DNA from 2 places in the Saccharopolyspora griseoalba genome. Region 1 is predicted to be linked to the other one. Evidence: riboswitches for the same ligand, from Rfam matches in the RefSeq annotation. Region 1 holds a riboswitch; the other holds the start of a gene.
The links. A riboswitch is a leader RNA that binds a small molecule or an ion and turns the genes downstream of it on or off. The one in region 1 is predicted to bind glycine.
Positions count from the first base shown of each region.

Region 2: it holds a riboswitch for glycine, as region 1 does, so the genes downstream of both, gcvP (aminomethyl-transferring glycine dehydrogenase) here and gcvH (glycine cleavage system protein GcvH) in region 1, are expected to answer to the same signal.

Region 1 covers NZ_JBHTCJ010000002.1:469,341-476,343, reverse strand. Annotated here, with positions in the region: gene ald (alanine dehydrogenase) at 1-669, opposite strand, end outside; gene ACFQRI_RS06360 (PucR family transcriptional regulator) at 835-2,397, opposite strand; glycine riboswitch at 2,511-2,604, shown strand; glycine riboswitch at 2,605-2,707, shown strand; gene gcvH (glycine cleavage system protein GcvH) at 2,767-3,141, shown strand; gene ACFQRI_RS06350 (L-serine ammonia-lyase) at 3,175-4,530, shown strand; gene ACFQRI_RS06345 (DUF202 domain-containing protein) at 4,575-4,895, opposite strand; gene ACFQRI_RS06340 (YidH family protein) at 4,899-5,291, opposite strand; gene ACFQRI_RS06335 (SSI family serine proteinase inhibitor) at 5,386-5,787, opposite strand; gene ACFQRI_RS06330 (MerR family transcriptional regulator) at 6,059-6,778, opposite strand; gene ACFQRI_RS06325 (CaiB/BaiF CoA transferase family protein) at 6,981-7,003, shown strand, end outside.
Region 2 covers NZ_JBHTCJ010000001.1:387,296-394,298, forward strand. Annotated here, with positions in the region: partial or broken gene ACFQRI_RS01730 (propionyl-CoA synthetase) at 1-124, opposite strand, end outside; gene ACFQRI_RS01735 (hypothetical protein) at 437-679, shown strand; gene ACFQRI_RS01740 (CDP-alcohol phosphatidyltransferase family protein) at 845-1,534, shown strand; gene gcvH (glycine cleavage system protein GcvH) at 1,689-2,072, shown strand; gene garA (glycogen accumulation regulator GarA) at 2,191-2,655, shown strand; gene ACFQRI_RS01755 (bifunctional nuclease family protein) at 3,032-3,508, shown strand; gene ACFQRI_RS01760 (MerR family transcriptional regulator) at 3,766-4,338, shown strand; glycine riboswitch at 4,567-4,668, shown strand; gene gcvP (aminomethyl-transferring glycine dehydrogenase) at 4,836-7,003, shown strand, end outside.

The DNA of each region.
Region 1 (7,003 bases):
ATAGCGGTTGGAGGCCACCGTGCGGATCTGGCCGTGGAAGTCGCGGTCGATCTCGCGCAGCTTGTCGACGTTGGTGTCCAGCAGCTCGACGTCGGAGCCCATGCCCAGCGCTACGCGCGCGGCGTTCAGGCCGGCCACGCCGCCGCCGATCACCACCACCCGAGCCGGGTGCACACCGGGCACGCCGCCCGGCAGCACGCCGCGACCGCCGCTGGGCCGCATCATCGAGTGCGCGCCCACCAGCGGCGCGAGCCGCCCGGCGACCTCGCTCATCGGAGCCAGCAGCGGAAGCCCGCCATCGGCGGTCTGCACCGTCTCGTAGGCGATGCCCGTGACGCCCGAGTCCAGCATGGCGTCGGTGAGCTCCGCCGAGGCCGCCAAGTGCAGGTAGGTGAACAGCACCTGGTCGCGCCGCATGCGCGGGTACTCCTCGGCGATGGGCTCCTTGACCTTGAGCACCAGCTCGCCCTCTGCCCACACCTCGTCGGCGGCGGGCAGCACCTTGGCCCCAGCCGCCAAGTAGTCCTCGTCGGGGATCGACGAACCGGCCCCCGCGCCGGCTTCGACGAAGACGTCGTGACCGCGGTCGGTGAGCTCGTGCACACCAGCCGGCGTGATCGCGACCCGGTACTCGTTGTTCTTGATTTCGCGAGGCACTGCGATCTTCACCGTGGAGTCCTTTCGTTGCCGTTACGGACAACGATCGGTCCAGCCGGGGCCCGGCGCATCATTCCCGCGCAATGAGATTGATCGGGGGCGTTTGTGCTACCGGCACAACCGCCGCCCGCGGTCACCGGGCGCCTCGGCAGCCGAGTGGCAGGAAGGTTCCCCTGCTCAGCCGTGCTGCGCCCACCGCTCGGCCAGCAGCTGCACCAGCAGCGCCGAACGGACGTCCGGATCGTCGAGATCGACCTCGACCAGCTGCCCGATCCGCTTCATCCGGTACCGGAAGGTGTTCGGGTGGACGCGAAGTTCCCGGCTCGCGCGTCGCGGGTCGCCGGGATGCCGCAGCCACGCGTGCAAGGTCGGCAGGTACTCCGTCCCCTGAGCGCGGTCGTGCTCCCGCAACACCGGGAGCGGTCCCAGGGAGCCCACGCCCGCGTCCGTGGAGGCCCCCGCCATCCGGCTGAGGATCAGCAGGTGCCACACGTCCTCGTACACCGCCACGCGCTGCTGCATATGTCCCGCGCGCAGCAGCGCGATCAGCTCGTCGGCCTGCGCCCGCGACCGCGGCACGTCGGCGACCGCCACGGCGGTGCCCACGGCGATCAACGGCGGCGGGGAGGCCTCGTGCGACACGAGCGCCTCGCGCAGCTCCGGCCAGCCGCCGCCGCGCGCTCGGTCGGGAACGATCGCGTACAGCACCGCGCCGGCCTCGGTGACCAGCGGCCGCCGCCCTACGCCGCGGGTGATCCACTCCCACAGCGCCAGCCGGTGTCCCTCGGCGGAATCGTCGGACTCGGGGATCTCGATGGCGATGACCCGGTGCGCCTCGTTGGGCACGGCCAGCTCGTTGGCCGCCGCCCGCCAGCCCTCGCCGCCGTCGAGCAGCAGCCGCACCTGCTCGGCGGACCGCCGCCGCTGCACGTCGGCCACCGCGCGCCACCGCAGCAACTGCAAGGCCACCAGCGGTGCGGTGTCGGCGAAGGCCGAGGCCCGTTCCTCGGAGACCGGCCCGGGCACCACCGCCCACATCGACCCCAGCAGCTCGCCGCCCATCCGGATGGGCACCACCAGCCTCGGCAGCGTGCCGTCCTGCTGAGCTGGCACGAAGATCGCCGAACTGCCCTTGGTGAGCTGCCGGAACGTGCCGCGGGAGCGGAACTTCGCCAACACGTCGTCGGGCTGGCGACGACCCATGATCGTCGAGATGCGCGCCGGATCGGTCAGGTCTTGGCGCGCCGAATGAGCCAACACCTGGGAATGCGCGTCCTCGATGGTCACCGGCGCGTCGACGACATCGGCCACCGCATCGGCCAGCCGGAACAGATCGGCCACCCCCGGATCGGCCGTGCTCTCGGACGCTTGGCCGACGCCGGTTCCCGCCATCGCCGCCCGGATCAACCACACGAGTTGTGCCCACGCAGTTCCCGCCCGCACCTCCACCAGGCCGATCCCCGAATCACGGGCGGCCTCGGCGACCTGCTCGTCGGTTCCGACGGGCGCCTTGAGCAGCACCGCAGCGGCACCCAGCTCGCCGCAGCGGCGCACCAGCTCCACCGCGCTCGGCCGGTCGCCAACCGCGATCCCGAGCACCAGATCGCCTTCGGCGGCCGAGGCCGGCTCGCCCGGCTCGGCGATGACCACGTCGCCGACGCAGACGGAGGGTTCGCCGGTGATCACCGTTCGCAGCAGGGTCGGTCCGACCCGCTCGACCAGCGCCCCGACGTCGAGCATCACCGGTCCTCCTGACGACCTGTGCCTTTGCCGGGCACTGTTAGGCAGGTCATTGACAGCTGCACTGGCACGTTTATCGTTGCTGAGCACATCGACAATCGCATATCGGCCAGCGACCCCGTGCGGGAGAGCCCCTGCCTCGAGCAGGGCGCCGAAGGAGCAAATCTCCCCAGCAAACTCTCAGGCAGCCATGACCGTGCGGGCGAGGCAACTCTGGAAAGCGCTCGTCAACGTCGACGCGCCACCCACGGTGCAAGTCGCGCCCAACGGCCGCGGTGAAGCTCTCAGGTTCCGCAACAGAGGGGGAGGCCCAGTCGGAAACCCCGGGGCGCACCACCGCGCCCCCGCAACGCCATGGAGCCTCCCGCTATGTCGACGCTGCCCACCAACCTGTCCTACACCGAAGAGCACGAGTGGATCGAGGACCGCGGCGAGGTGTCTCGCGTGGGCATCACCCAGCACGCCGCCGACGCGCTCGGCGACATCGTGTTCGTGCAGCTGCCCGACGTCGGCGAGCAGATCGAGGCCGGCCAGGCCTGCGGTGAGCTCGAGTCGACCAAGTCGGTCAGCGACCTGTTCGCGCCCGTCACCGGCGAGGTCGTGGCCATCAACGAGGCCGTGGTGGACGACCCGGCCGTGGTCAACTCCGACCCCTACGACAAGGGCTGGTTGCTCGATGTGCGCGTGACCGCCACGGGTGCGACCCTCACGGCCCAGCAGTACTCGGAATTCATCAACGAGTAGGCGCCAGCCAAAGCCCGGGACGAGGCGAGATCAATGGCGATCAGCGTCTTCGACCTGTTCTCGATCGGCATCGGACCGTCCAGCTCGCACACCGTGGGCCCGATGCGCGCAGCGCAGCGGTTCGGGTGCAGGCTGCGCGAGAACCGGCTGCTCGAGCAGGTCGACAGGGTCAAAGCGGAGTTGTTCGGTTCGCTCGGCGCTACCGGCCACGGGCACGGCAGCCCCAACGCGGTGCTGCTCGGCCTGGCGGGGCACGACCCCGAGACCGTGGATCCGGTGGCCGGAGCGCAGCGAGCCGAAGAGGTCGAGCGCACCGGCCGACTGAGGTTGGCCGGTGCGCGAGAGGTGTCCTTCTCGACCTCGCAGGACCTCGTCCTGCACCGGCGCCGGTCGCTTCCGGTGCATCCGAACGGCCTGCGCTTCACCGCCTTCGACTCCGCGGGGACCGAGCTGGATTCGGCGACTTACTACTCGGTGGGCGGCGGATTCGTCGTGGACGAGGACGCCTCCGGTTCCGACCGGGTCCAGCCCGACCGCACGGAAGTTCCCCTGCCGTTCCACACCGGTGCTGAGCTGCTGCGGCGCACCGAGGAATCGGGGCGGCCGATCAGCGGCGTCATGCTGGCCAACGAGCTGTCCCGGCGGGACGAGCGCGACGTGCGGGACGGTCTGCTGGAGATCTGGCGGGTGATGCGCGAATGCGTGGACAACGGGTGCCGCAACACCGGCGATCTTCCCGGCGGACTACGCGTGCGCAGGCGCGCGGCCGAGCTGTTCGCGGCCCTGACCGAGCAGGACGACCCCATGGAGTGGGTCACCTTGTTCGCGCTCGCGGTCAACGAGGAGAACGCCTCCGGCGGTCGTGTCGTCACCGCGCCCACCAACGGCGCGGCCGGCATCGTGCCCGCGGTGCTGCACTACTGCACGCGGTTCGTGCCGGGCGCCGACGAGGACGCGGTCGTGCGCTTCCTGCTCGCGGCCGGTGCGGTGGGCGCGCTGTTCAAGGAGAACGCGTCGATCTCCGGCGCGGAGGTCGGTTGCCAGGGCGAGGTCGGTTCGGCGTGCTCGATGGCCGCCGCAGGCCTCGCCGAGGTGCTGGGCGGCACACCGAGCCAGGTGGAGAACGCCGCCGAGATCGCGATGGAGCACAACCTCGGGCTCACCTGCGATCCGATCGGCGGATTGGTGCAGATCCCGTGCATCGAGCGCAACGCGGTCGCCTCGGTCAAGGCGATCACGGCCGCCCGCATGGCGCTGCGCGGCAACGGGACGCACTACGTGTCGCTGGACAAGGTCATCAAGACCATGCGCGAGACGGGGCGGGACATGAAGGTCAAGTACAAGGAGACCGCCCGCGGCGGACTGGCCGTCAACGTCGTGGAGTGCTGACGCTCGGCTGAGCTGAGGAAGGGAACCTTCCTGTCAGCGCGGGCTCAGAACAGCACGTAGACGATGCCGGTCGCGCCGGCCAGCATCGCCAGCGCCGCTGTCGCGGCGGGCAACGCCGCGCCCGGCAGCGGCGCGCTCGCGTGCAGCCGGCGTTCGCTGAAGCGGTGCCTGCGCCAGATCATCCAGCCGACGATCCCGCTGGCGGGAAGTGTGATCAGCGTGCAGGCCACCGCGGCCACCACGCTGTGGTGGGCGATCAGGCGCAGCAGCACGAGCAAGCTCGCGGTGAAGGCGAGGACCGTTCGCAGCCAGGCCAGGGTGGTGCGTTCGACCTGCAGTCCCGGGTCCCACGGGTGTTTGGCCATCGGCTAGACCCAGGTGACGAAGAGCAGGACGCAGGCGATCACACCCACGACCGCCAGCCCGTAGCCGAGGACGGGAGCGAGCTTCGGCGCCGGCAGCGGGCGGCTTCGCCGCAGCGCGCGTTCGGCCGTCATCCAGCGGGTGAAAGCCGTTGCGCTGCAGAGCACGCCAGCGAGGAGGAGGCTGACGGCGAGCACGGTGCGCACGGCGCTGGGCTGATCGGTGACGGCGTTGAGCGCCTCGATGCCGACGCCTCCGGCCATCAACGCCAGCGCGGTGCGGATCCACGCGAGGAAGGTGCGCTCGTTGGCGAGGGTGAACCTGGGGTCGGGTTCGTCGCCCTCGCCGTAGACCCGTCGCGGCCAGCGCTCGGAGCCGTGGTCGCCATCGGTTGCCATGGCTCAACAGTAACCGGTGGCGATCGGCAGCTCGGTGGACGTCTTGGCCGGTCACGATGCGTCCCAGGGGTGGGGCGGCGCGTGATCGGAGGATTCAGAAGGCGAACACGCCAGCGGTCCTGCTGGCTGCGATGCAGGCGTTGGAGAAGGTGTCGACGTAGTCGACGGCCCTCCCGTCGTAGACGCCGGTTGCGCGCACCGTCACGGGGTCGTAGATGAGCGGGCACAAGCCGTTGCCCCCGTCGATCGCGTGGAAATCCCCCTCGACGTCGGTGATCGCCTCGCAGGCCGCGCCGGGGTCGGGGTGAGTGCCCGCATCCGGGCCGCAGGAGAGCATTGCCGTGCGGAGGTCCTTGGCGTCGTGACCGCTGATCGTCAGGTTCACCACGCCCAGGTGCGCTCGCTGCTGGTCCGCGGCGGTTGCGGCGGGCGCCAGCGCTCCCGCGGCCATCGCCGCGGCGAGCAGGGCCGTACCGACGAGTCTTGGTGAATCCATTTCTTCCCCTCCCGATCGGTATGTCCGCAATGGACCGATCGCTTCACTGCCTATCGCCGGGAGGGGGAGATCCGCTGGGCAACGACGGCATGATCACCGGAACGTGGTTCGCCCGTTGCGGGGGTGGTCACGCGGCGTCATCGAATCGGGCAAATCCGGCATGATCTGGATCGCTCGGTTGAGGGGTGGGAGTCTGCGCGGCGCCAGGTCCGACGCGGGTGCGGTGCCCGTCGTCGCCCGCGGCGTTGACAGGAAGGTGCCCTTCTGCGGATCAGCGCACGTGGGTCCGAATCACGTCGTTGACCGCGCGCTGGAAGCCGTTGACCAGAACTTGGATCGTCAGCGGCCGCAGCTGGTCGGTGGCCGCGCGCACCCGTTCCCGCTCGTCGTCCGGGCGGCCGTGCTCCATGTAGGGGCGCAGCACGTTGGTGGCGAACAGCTCGCGCAGCTCGGTGGCGATCTGCGCGGTGTGCTGCTCGACGATGTCCTTGGCCTGCACAAGCATCTCCAGCGGCAGCCCGAGGTTGAGGATCTGCAGGCCCACGCCCAGCATCGCCGGGCTCGGCAGGCGCAGGTCGTCGGAGCCCTCGATGCGCTCCAGGATTCCCAGCTCCACGAGCTGGTTGATCAGATCGTCGTCGAGGTGCTGTCCGGCGCGGCGGTCGAGCTCGTGGCGGTCGAGGTCTTCGACGTGCTCATCGGTCCACGGCGCGATCAGCGCGCGCTGCAACGCGAGTTCGTCGGGCGAAGCGTCCTCGGGCAGTCGCTGCAGGTGGCGCTCGATCGCCTGGAGCGTGAACCCGAGGGTCTGCAGCTCGCGGATCAGCTCCAGGCGCGCCAGGTGCTCGGCGCCGTACAAGCCCAGGCGGCCGCGCAGGCGTGGCGCCGGCAGCAGGCCGCGCGACGAGTAGAACCGCACCGTACGCACGGTCACTCCGGCGCGGGCGGCCAGTTCGTCGATGGTGAGCTCTTCGTCCGCTGTTCGGAGCATGCCCGTCACGTTACTCCCCGGCTGCTGTAACACCAACGATGTCACATAGCTCCGGTGCGGGGCTTCGCGAACCTTGACGTCTATGACACCAACTGTGTAACACTAAGTGCGTCGCGATTCGTGTGTCGCGCGACACAGCCTCGCGCGCGAGGGGCGTCGTTGAACGGGGACGGCCAGGCCGCGCCGGAGAAGAGGAGTTGGTGTGACGTCGCAGAGCGGTCCGCT
Region 2 (7,003 bases), on a different contig from region 1:
GCGCTCGGGTCGGTTTCCGGTCCCAGTCGATCGCGTCCGCCGCGTCGAGCCAGAAGCCCTCGCGGTCGGTGAGGCTCCGCTGATAGGCCTCGCTGTAGGCACCCATTGACAGACTCCAGTGTCGGCGGTGGTGATGTTGCCCCGGTAGTACCGCACATGCGCGGGCTGCGCCAGGTTCCGCACCGGGAGGAGGTGGTCATCGGAGCGCACCGCGGGTGCGCGCCGAGCGGGTGAGTGGACGTCGCGCTCATCCGCCGAGCTGAACGGCGCGCTGCCGGCGGTTCGCGCTTCGGCGACGCGGATGACCCGCTGGGCGCTCGGCGGCGCTTCCACCGCGACAGGCCGGGTGCACGGGGCACACAATCTGCGCAGAGGCGATTTGCGGCTAACGCTGAGGTGATCGGTGCCGACAAACGAATCGGAGGTGCTACGAACGATGAGCACGAAACCCGCCCTGTCCGCAGGGAAGTCACCGTCCGATGAAACCGCCGGAGCTGAGGACCAGACCGGGGCCGAACTGCCCACCGCGCCGTGCAGCGTGGTGTGGAGCGGCGGCCACTGCTACGTCCGCGAAGGCGCCTCCGGAGCCCGCTGGGCGGGCGTGGACGACCGCGGCAGAGCGCGGTTCCTCACCGACGCCGAGCTCCACCGGCGGGGGTGGAGCCACCGCCGCCGCTGACCTCCTCGCCCGGCGGTCGGTCTCGCGGGGCCAGGTCGCGTCGATCTCGCCTCCGCTGCCCGGCCGCCAAGTGGGTTGTGCTGCCCATATGAGACCCTGATCGGGTAAGCATGCACGGGTGCGCACCCGGCGCGGGTAGTGGGGACGACCATTCAGGGGAGGCTCGTGGTGCAGGATGCCGAGCGCACCACGGATGACGCCACGAGCGGGACGGGCGGCGTGAGCGAGGGCCACCCGGACCCCGGTATGGACCGGATCCGCGAGGTCGCCCGCGGGGTCTGGGCCGATCCGCTGTGGACGCTGCCGAACCTGCTCAGCGTGGTCCGGCTGGCCGGCGTGCCGCTGTTCCTGTGGCTGCTGCTCGGTCCGCAGTCCGACCTGCTCGCCCTGCTGGTGCTGGTGGTCTCCGGGGCCACCGACTGGCTGGACGGCAAGCTCGCCCGCTGGCTCAACCAGTATAGCCGCATCGGCGAGCTCCTCGATCCCGCAGCCGACCGGCTCTACATCGTGGCCACCCTGGTGGCCTTCGTGCTCCGCGACGTCATCCCGTGGTGGGCGGCCGCCGCCCTGGTCGGCCGGGACGTGGTGCTCACGCTGTGCCTGCCGGTGCTGCGCTGGCACGGCTACGAGCCGCCGGACGTGCACTACCTGGGCAAGGCCGCCACGTTCTGCCTGATGTACGCGTTCCCGCTGTTGCTGCTGGTGCAGGAGGACTTCACCGGCGCCGACGTGGTCCGCCCGATCGCCTACGCCTTCACCTGCTGGGGCGGCGCCCTCTACGTGTGGGCGGGCGTCCTCTACCTCGGCCAGGTCATCGCGGCGGTCCGCCAGGCCCGCACCTCGACCCCGGGCTGAGCGCCCGGTCCTCGGGGCGCGGGCGCGCCTGCCGGGTGGCTGAGGGGCGTCTCAGCGGCCTGCGCGTCGCCTTGCGGGCTCTCGCGCGCGGCCAGTACCTTTCGCCGAAGCCGATCAACGGCGCGTTGCAACAGCGGCAGGAAGGCGGGACCTCGTGGCGGCCCCGGAGATCAAGTACACCGAAGAGCACGAGTGGGTGCAGCGCACGGCCGAGGACGTGGTGCGCATCGGGATCACCGACTACGCCCAGCAGCAGCTCGGCGACGTGGTGTTCGTGCAGCTCCCGGACGTGGGGCAGCAGGTCGCCTCCGGGGACTCGCTCGGCGAGGTGGAGTCGACCAAGAGCGTCTCCGACATCTACGCCCCGGTCGGCGGCGAGGTGACCGCGCGCAACGACGCGCTCGAGGACCAGCCCGAGCTGGTCAACTCGGCCCCGCTGGGAGACGGCTGGATGGTGGAGATCCGGCTGGCCGATCCGGAGCAGTGGGCCGGTCTGCTCGACGCCGAGGCGTACCAGAAGGTCATCGACCAGGCATGATCGTTCCCGCGGCCGCCTGGCGCGGGACCATGTCGGGAGTCGCGCGTCCCAGCCCTGTCCAGGCACGGTACGTTGGGTACATACTTGGCACGATCTATCCGCGTAGAGGAGAGCTCAGGTGAGCCAAAACAGCGGCTTCGGCGACGTTCCGCCGGAGCAGTCACCGGAGACCACCTCGGTCTTCAGGCCCTTCTCGGAGCAGGAGAGCACCGAGAGCGGGGCGCCGGAGCCCGCCGCCGCATCCGGGGTCGACGCGCTGCCCGCGGGGTCGGCCCTGCTGGTGGTCAAGCGCGGCCCGAACGCCGGCTCGCGGTTCCTCCTGGACCGGGAGACCACCAACGCCGGACGGCACCCGGACAGCGACATCTTCCTCGACGACGTCACGGTGTCCCGCCGTCACGCGGAGTTCCGCCGGGAGGGCAACGACTTCGTGGTGGTCGACGTGGGCAGCCTCAACGGCACCTACGTGAACCGGGAACCGGTGGACACCTCGGTGCTCGCCAACGGCGACGAGGTGCAGATCGGCAAGTTCCGGCTGGTGTTCCTGACCGGGCCGATCGACGGGGGCCAGGGCGGCCGCTGAGGTCGACCTCAGGGGGTAATCGACTACCGTCAGCGGGGCGGCGCCGCAGGGCGTCGCCCCGCTGACGCGTGAAGCAGCTGCGCGCCCGCGCGCGACCGCGCCCCGAATGCCGGGAATTTTCCGGCGGCACAAGCGGTTTCCACTGGGCGAACCGGGAGTTCGTGCGGTGTATCGTGCCGGGTGACGCTCAACGAGGAGCTGAGCCGGCGGTCCGGGCCGCGAGCCCGGACAACAACGATCGCGTTGAGCGGAGGACGGCCGCACCGCTCGCCGGGGATGGGCGCGTCCGCCGTATCGCGGGTAGCGTCGGAGGCGTCGGTGCGCGATCCTCGACGGGGAAGTCACGCTTCGGCGCGCTGGAGGAGGCGATGTGACGATGAGCAGCGAGATGCGCGTCGTCGGCGTGCGAGTGGAACTACCAGCCAACCAGCCGATCCTGCTGTTGCGCGAGGCGCAGGGCGAGCGCTACCTGCCGATCTGGATCGGGTCGGTGGAGGCCACCGCGATCGCCCTCGAGCAGCAGGGCGTGCGGCCCCAGCGACCGCTGACCCACGACCTGCTCAAGGACGTCATCGGTGCGCTGGGCAGGGACCTGGAGCAGGTCCGGATCACCGACCTGCAGGAAGGCACCTTCTTCGCCGAGCTGGTGTTCGACGGGGATGTGCGGGTGTCCGCGCGGCCGAGCGACTCGGTGGCGTTGGCGCTGCGCATCGGTGTGCCCATCCACGCCGACGAGTCGGTGCTGGACGAGGCGGGGCTGATCATTCCGGACGAGCAGGAGGACGAGGTCGAGAAGTTCCGCGAGTTCCTCGACTCTGTCTCCCCGGAGGACTTCCGCGGCGCCGACACGTGAGAAGCAGACCTCGACCCCTGGGGCGCTCGCCCCAGGGGTCTTCGTTCGCCCGTCGAAGTGTTGCCCGCAGCGCCCGCGCGTCGCGTTGACCCGGTCGCCGGGCGGGCCTACCTTCGAAGTGCGCGAATCGCCCCGGTGTGATTCAGCCGGTGGGCCGCCTCGGGCGGCATCGGCACAGTGTTCGCGGCGCTGGATCTCCACGGGTCCTAGCGCTGGTGATCGTCGTCGGCCGCGAGGCCGGACGAGGGGAGGCAGGCGTGGTCGAGGAAGCAGCCGAATCGAGTGCTGCGGAGCAGGGTGAACTGTTCGCCGACGCCTCGCTGCCGGACGAGCTGGTGGGCTACCGCGGCACGGCGGCCTGCCAGATCGCGGGCATCACTTACCGGCAACTCGACTACTGGGCGCGGACCAAGCTGGTCGGCCCGTCGATCCGAGGCGCCGCGGGCTCGGGTTCGCAGCGGTTGTACTCGTTCAAGGACATCCTCGTCCTCAAGGTGGTCAAGCGCCTGCTCGACACCGGGGTCTCCCTGCACAACATCCGAGTCGCGGTGGAGCACCTGCGCAAGCGCGGCGTTCAGGACCTGGCGAAGCTGACGCTGTTCAGCGACGGCACCACGGTCTACGAGTGCACCTCCGCGGAGGAGGTGGTCGACCTGCTGCAAGGCGGCCAGGGCGTGTTCGGCATCGCCGTCAGCGGCGCGATGCGCGAGATCAGCGGGACGATCCACGAGTTCCCGGCCGAGCGGGCCGACGGTGGCGAGAACATCGAAGCCCAGCTCACCGACGAGCTCGCACGACGCCGCCGCGAGCGCCAGGCCGAGACCGGTTGATCCTCGCCGGGGAGCACTGGCACCGCTCGGCGGCGCCTCGAGGTGCTGCCGCGGTGGCGGGAACCGGGGCCGAGGTGGGCTGACGGCTCCCGTCGCGGCCGAACCTCGTCGCCGCGGGTTCACCGCATCAGCGGAGCTCAACGGCTCCGAGCCGGTCGTCTGTTTGTGCGACAGGCGACATCGCGGGTCCGCAAGGCGCTGTTGATCGGGTAGCCTGACCGCTATCGCCGACCCCGTGCGGGAGAGTCCTGGACCGGCTTCGCCGGAGCAGGCGCCGAAGGAGCAAAACTCCCCGACAACCTCTCAGGCCACCTGGACCGCGCGGGCGAGATACCTCTGGAAAGAGGGTGCGCCGGACCGATGGTGCGCTCCGCCGACGGTGCAAGCCCGCTGCGAGCGGGTGAAGCTCTCAGGCGTTCGCTTCGCGGACAGTGACAGAGGGGGAGAGCAGCCCCGGCTGCCGCCCTTTGTTCGCCGTGATGATTGAGGTTTTGGCGATGACCGACGGTAAGCACGATCGCATCCCACTGGCCGCGCTGGAGCACGGACGGCCGTTCGCCGACCGCCACGTCGGGCCGATGCCCGCCGAGCTCGCCCGCATGCTCGACGTCATCGGCGTCGGCTCGCTGGAGGAGTTGGGCCAGAAGGCCGTCCCGGAGTCCATCCGCGAGGGCGACCTGCGGCTGGCGCTGCCGGATCCGGCCACCGAGACCGAGTCGCTGGCCGAGCTGCGCGAGCTGGCCGGTCGCTGCGACCCGCACACCGAGATGATCGGGCTGGGCTACTACGGCACCACCACCCCGCCGGTGATCCTGCGCAACGTGCTGGAGAACCCGGCCTGGTACACCGCCTACACCCCGTACCAGCCGGAGATCTCGCAGGGCCGCTTGGAGGCCCTGCTGAACTTCCAGACCATGGTCGCCGACCTGGCGGGCGTGCCGGTGGCCAACGCCTCGATGCTGGACGAGGCCACCGCCGCGGCCGAGGGCATGACCCTCGTGCGCCGCGCGGGCAAGAACAAGTCTCCGCGCTTCCTGGTCGACGCCGACACCCTGCCGCAGACCATCGCGGTCATCGAGACCCGCGCCGAGCCGCTGGGCATCGAGGTGGTCGTGGCCGACCTCTCGGGCGGTGAGCTGCCGGAGGGCGAGTTCTTCGGCGCGCTGCTGTCCTACCCCGGCGCTTCGGGCGCGGTGCGCGACCAGGCCGAGCTGATCGCGCATATCCACGAGCGCGGGGCCAAGGCCGTCGTGGCCGCCGACCTGCTGGCCCTGACGCTGCTGCGCTCGCCGGGCGAGATCGGCGCGGACGTCGTGGTGGGCTCCACGCAGCGCTTCGGCGTGCCGATGGGCTTCGGCGGTCCGCACGCCGGGTTCATGGCCGTGGCCAAGGGCATGGAGCGGCAGCTGCCCGGTCGGCTGGTCGGGGTGAGCGTGGACGCCGACGGCAACCAGGCCTACCGCCTGGCGCTGCAGACCCGCGAGCAGCACATCCGCCGCGAGAAGGCCACCAGCAACATCTGCACCGCGCAGGTGCTGCTGGCCGTGGTCGCCTCGATGTACGCCGTCTACCACGGTCCCGAGGGCTTGCGCGCGATCGCGACCCGCGCGCACCGGATGGCCGCGGTGCTGGCCGGGCAGCTGCGCCGCGGCGGGGTCGAGGTCGTCAACGACGAGTTCTTCGACACGGTCCAGGCCAAGGTCCCCGGCAAGGCCGACGCGGTGCTGGCCGCGGCCCGGCGCGAGGGCATCAACCTGCGCCGCGTCGACGCCGACCACGTCGGGATCAGCTGCGACGAGACCACCACCCGCGCGCACCTGGCCGGGGTGTGGCGGGCCTTCGGCATCCAGGACGGCGACGCCGACTCGGTGGACGCCGAGACCCCGGACGCGCTGCCCGCCGCGCTGACGCGCACCTCCGAGTACATGACCCACCCGGTGTTCCACACCCACCGCTCGGAGACCTCGCTGCTGCGCTACCTGCGCGCGCTGTCGGACAAGGACATCGCGCTGGACCGCAGCATGATCCCGCTGGGCTCGTGCACCATGAAGCTCAACGCGACCGCGGAGATGGAGCCGATCACCTGGCCGGAGTTCTCCTCGCTGCACCCGTTCGCGCCCGCCCAGGACGCCGAGGGCCTGCTGCAGGTGGTCTCGGACCTGGAGCAGTGGCTGGCCGAGGTGACCGGCTACGACGCGGTGAGCCTGCAGCCCAACGCGGGCAGCCAGGGCGAGTTCGCCGGTCTGCTGGCGATCCGCGCCTACCACCGCAGCCGTGGCGACTCCGGTCGCGACGTGTGCCTGATCCCGGCCTCGGCGCACGGCACCAACGCCGCCAGCGCCGTGATGGCCGGCATGCGGGTGGTCGTGGTGCGCTGCGACGAGCAGGGCAACATCGAGATGGAGCACCTGCGCGAGCTCACCGACAAGCACGCCGAGGACCTCGCGGCGATCATGATCACCTACCCGTCGACGCACGGCGTCTACGAGGACACCGTGCGCGAGGTCTGCGGCCTGGTGCACGACGCGGGCGGGCAGGTCTACGTCGACGGCGCGAACCTCAACGCGCTGATCGGGCTGGCTCGGATGGGCAAGTTCGGGTCCGACGTCTCGCACCTGAACCTGCACAAGACCTTCTGCATCCCGCACGGCGGCGGTGGGCCCGG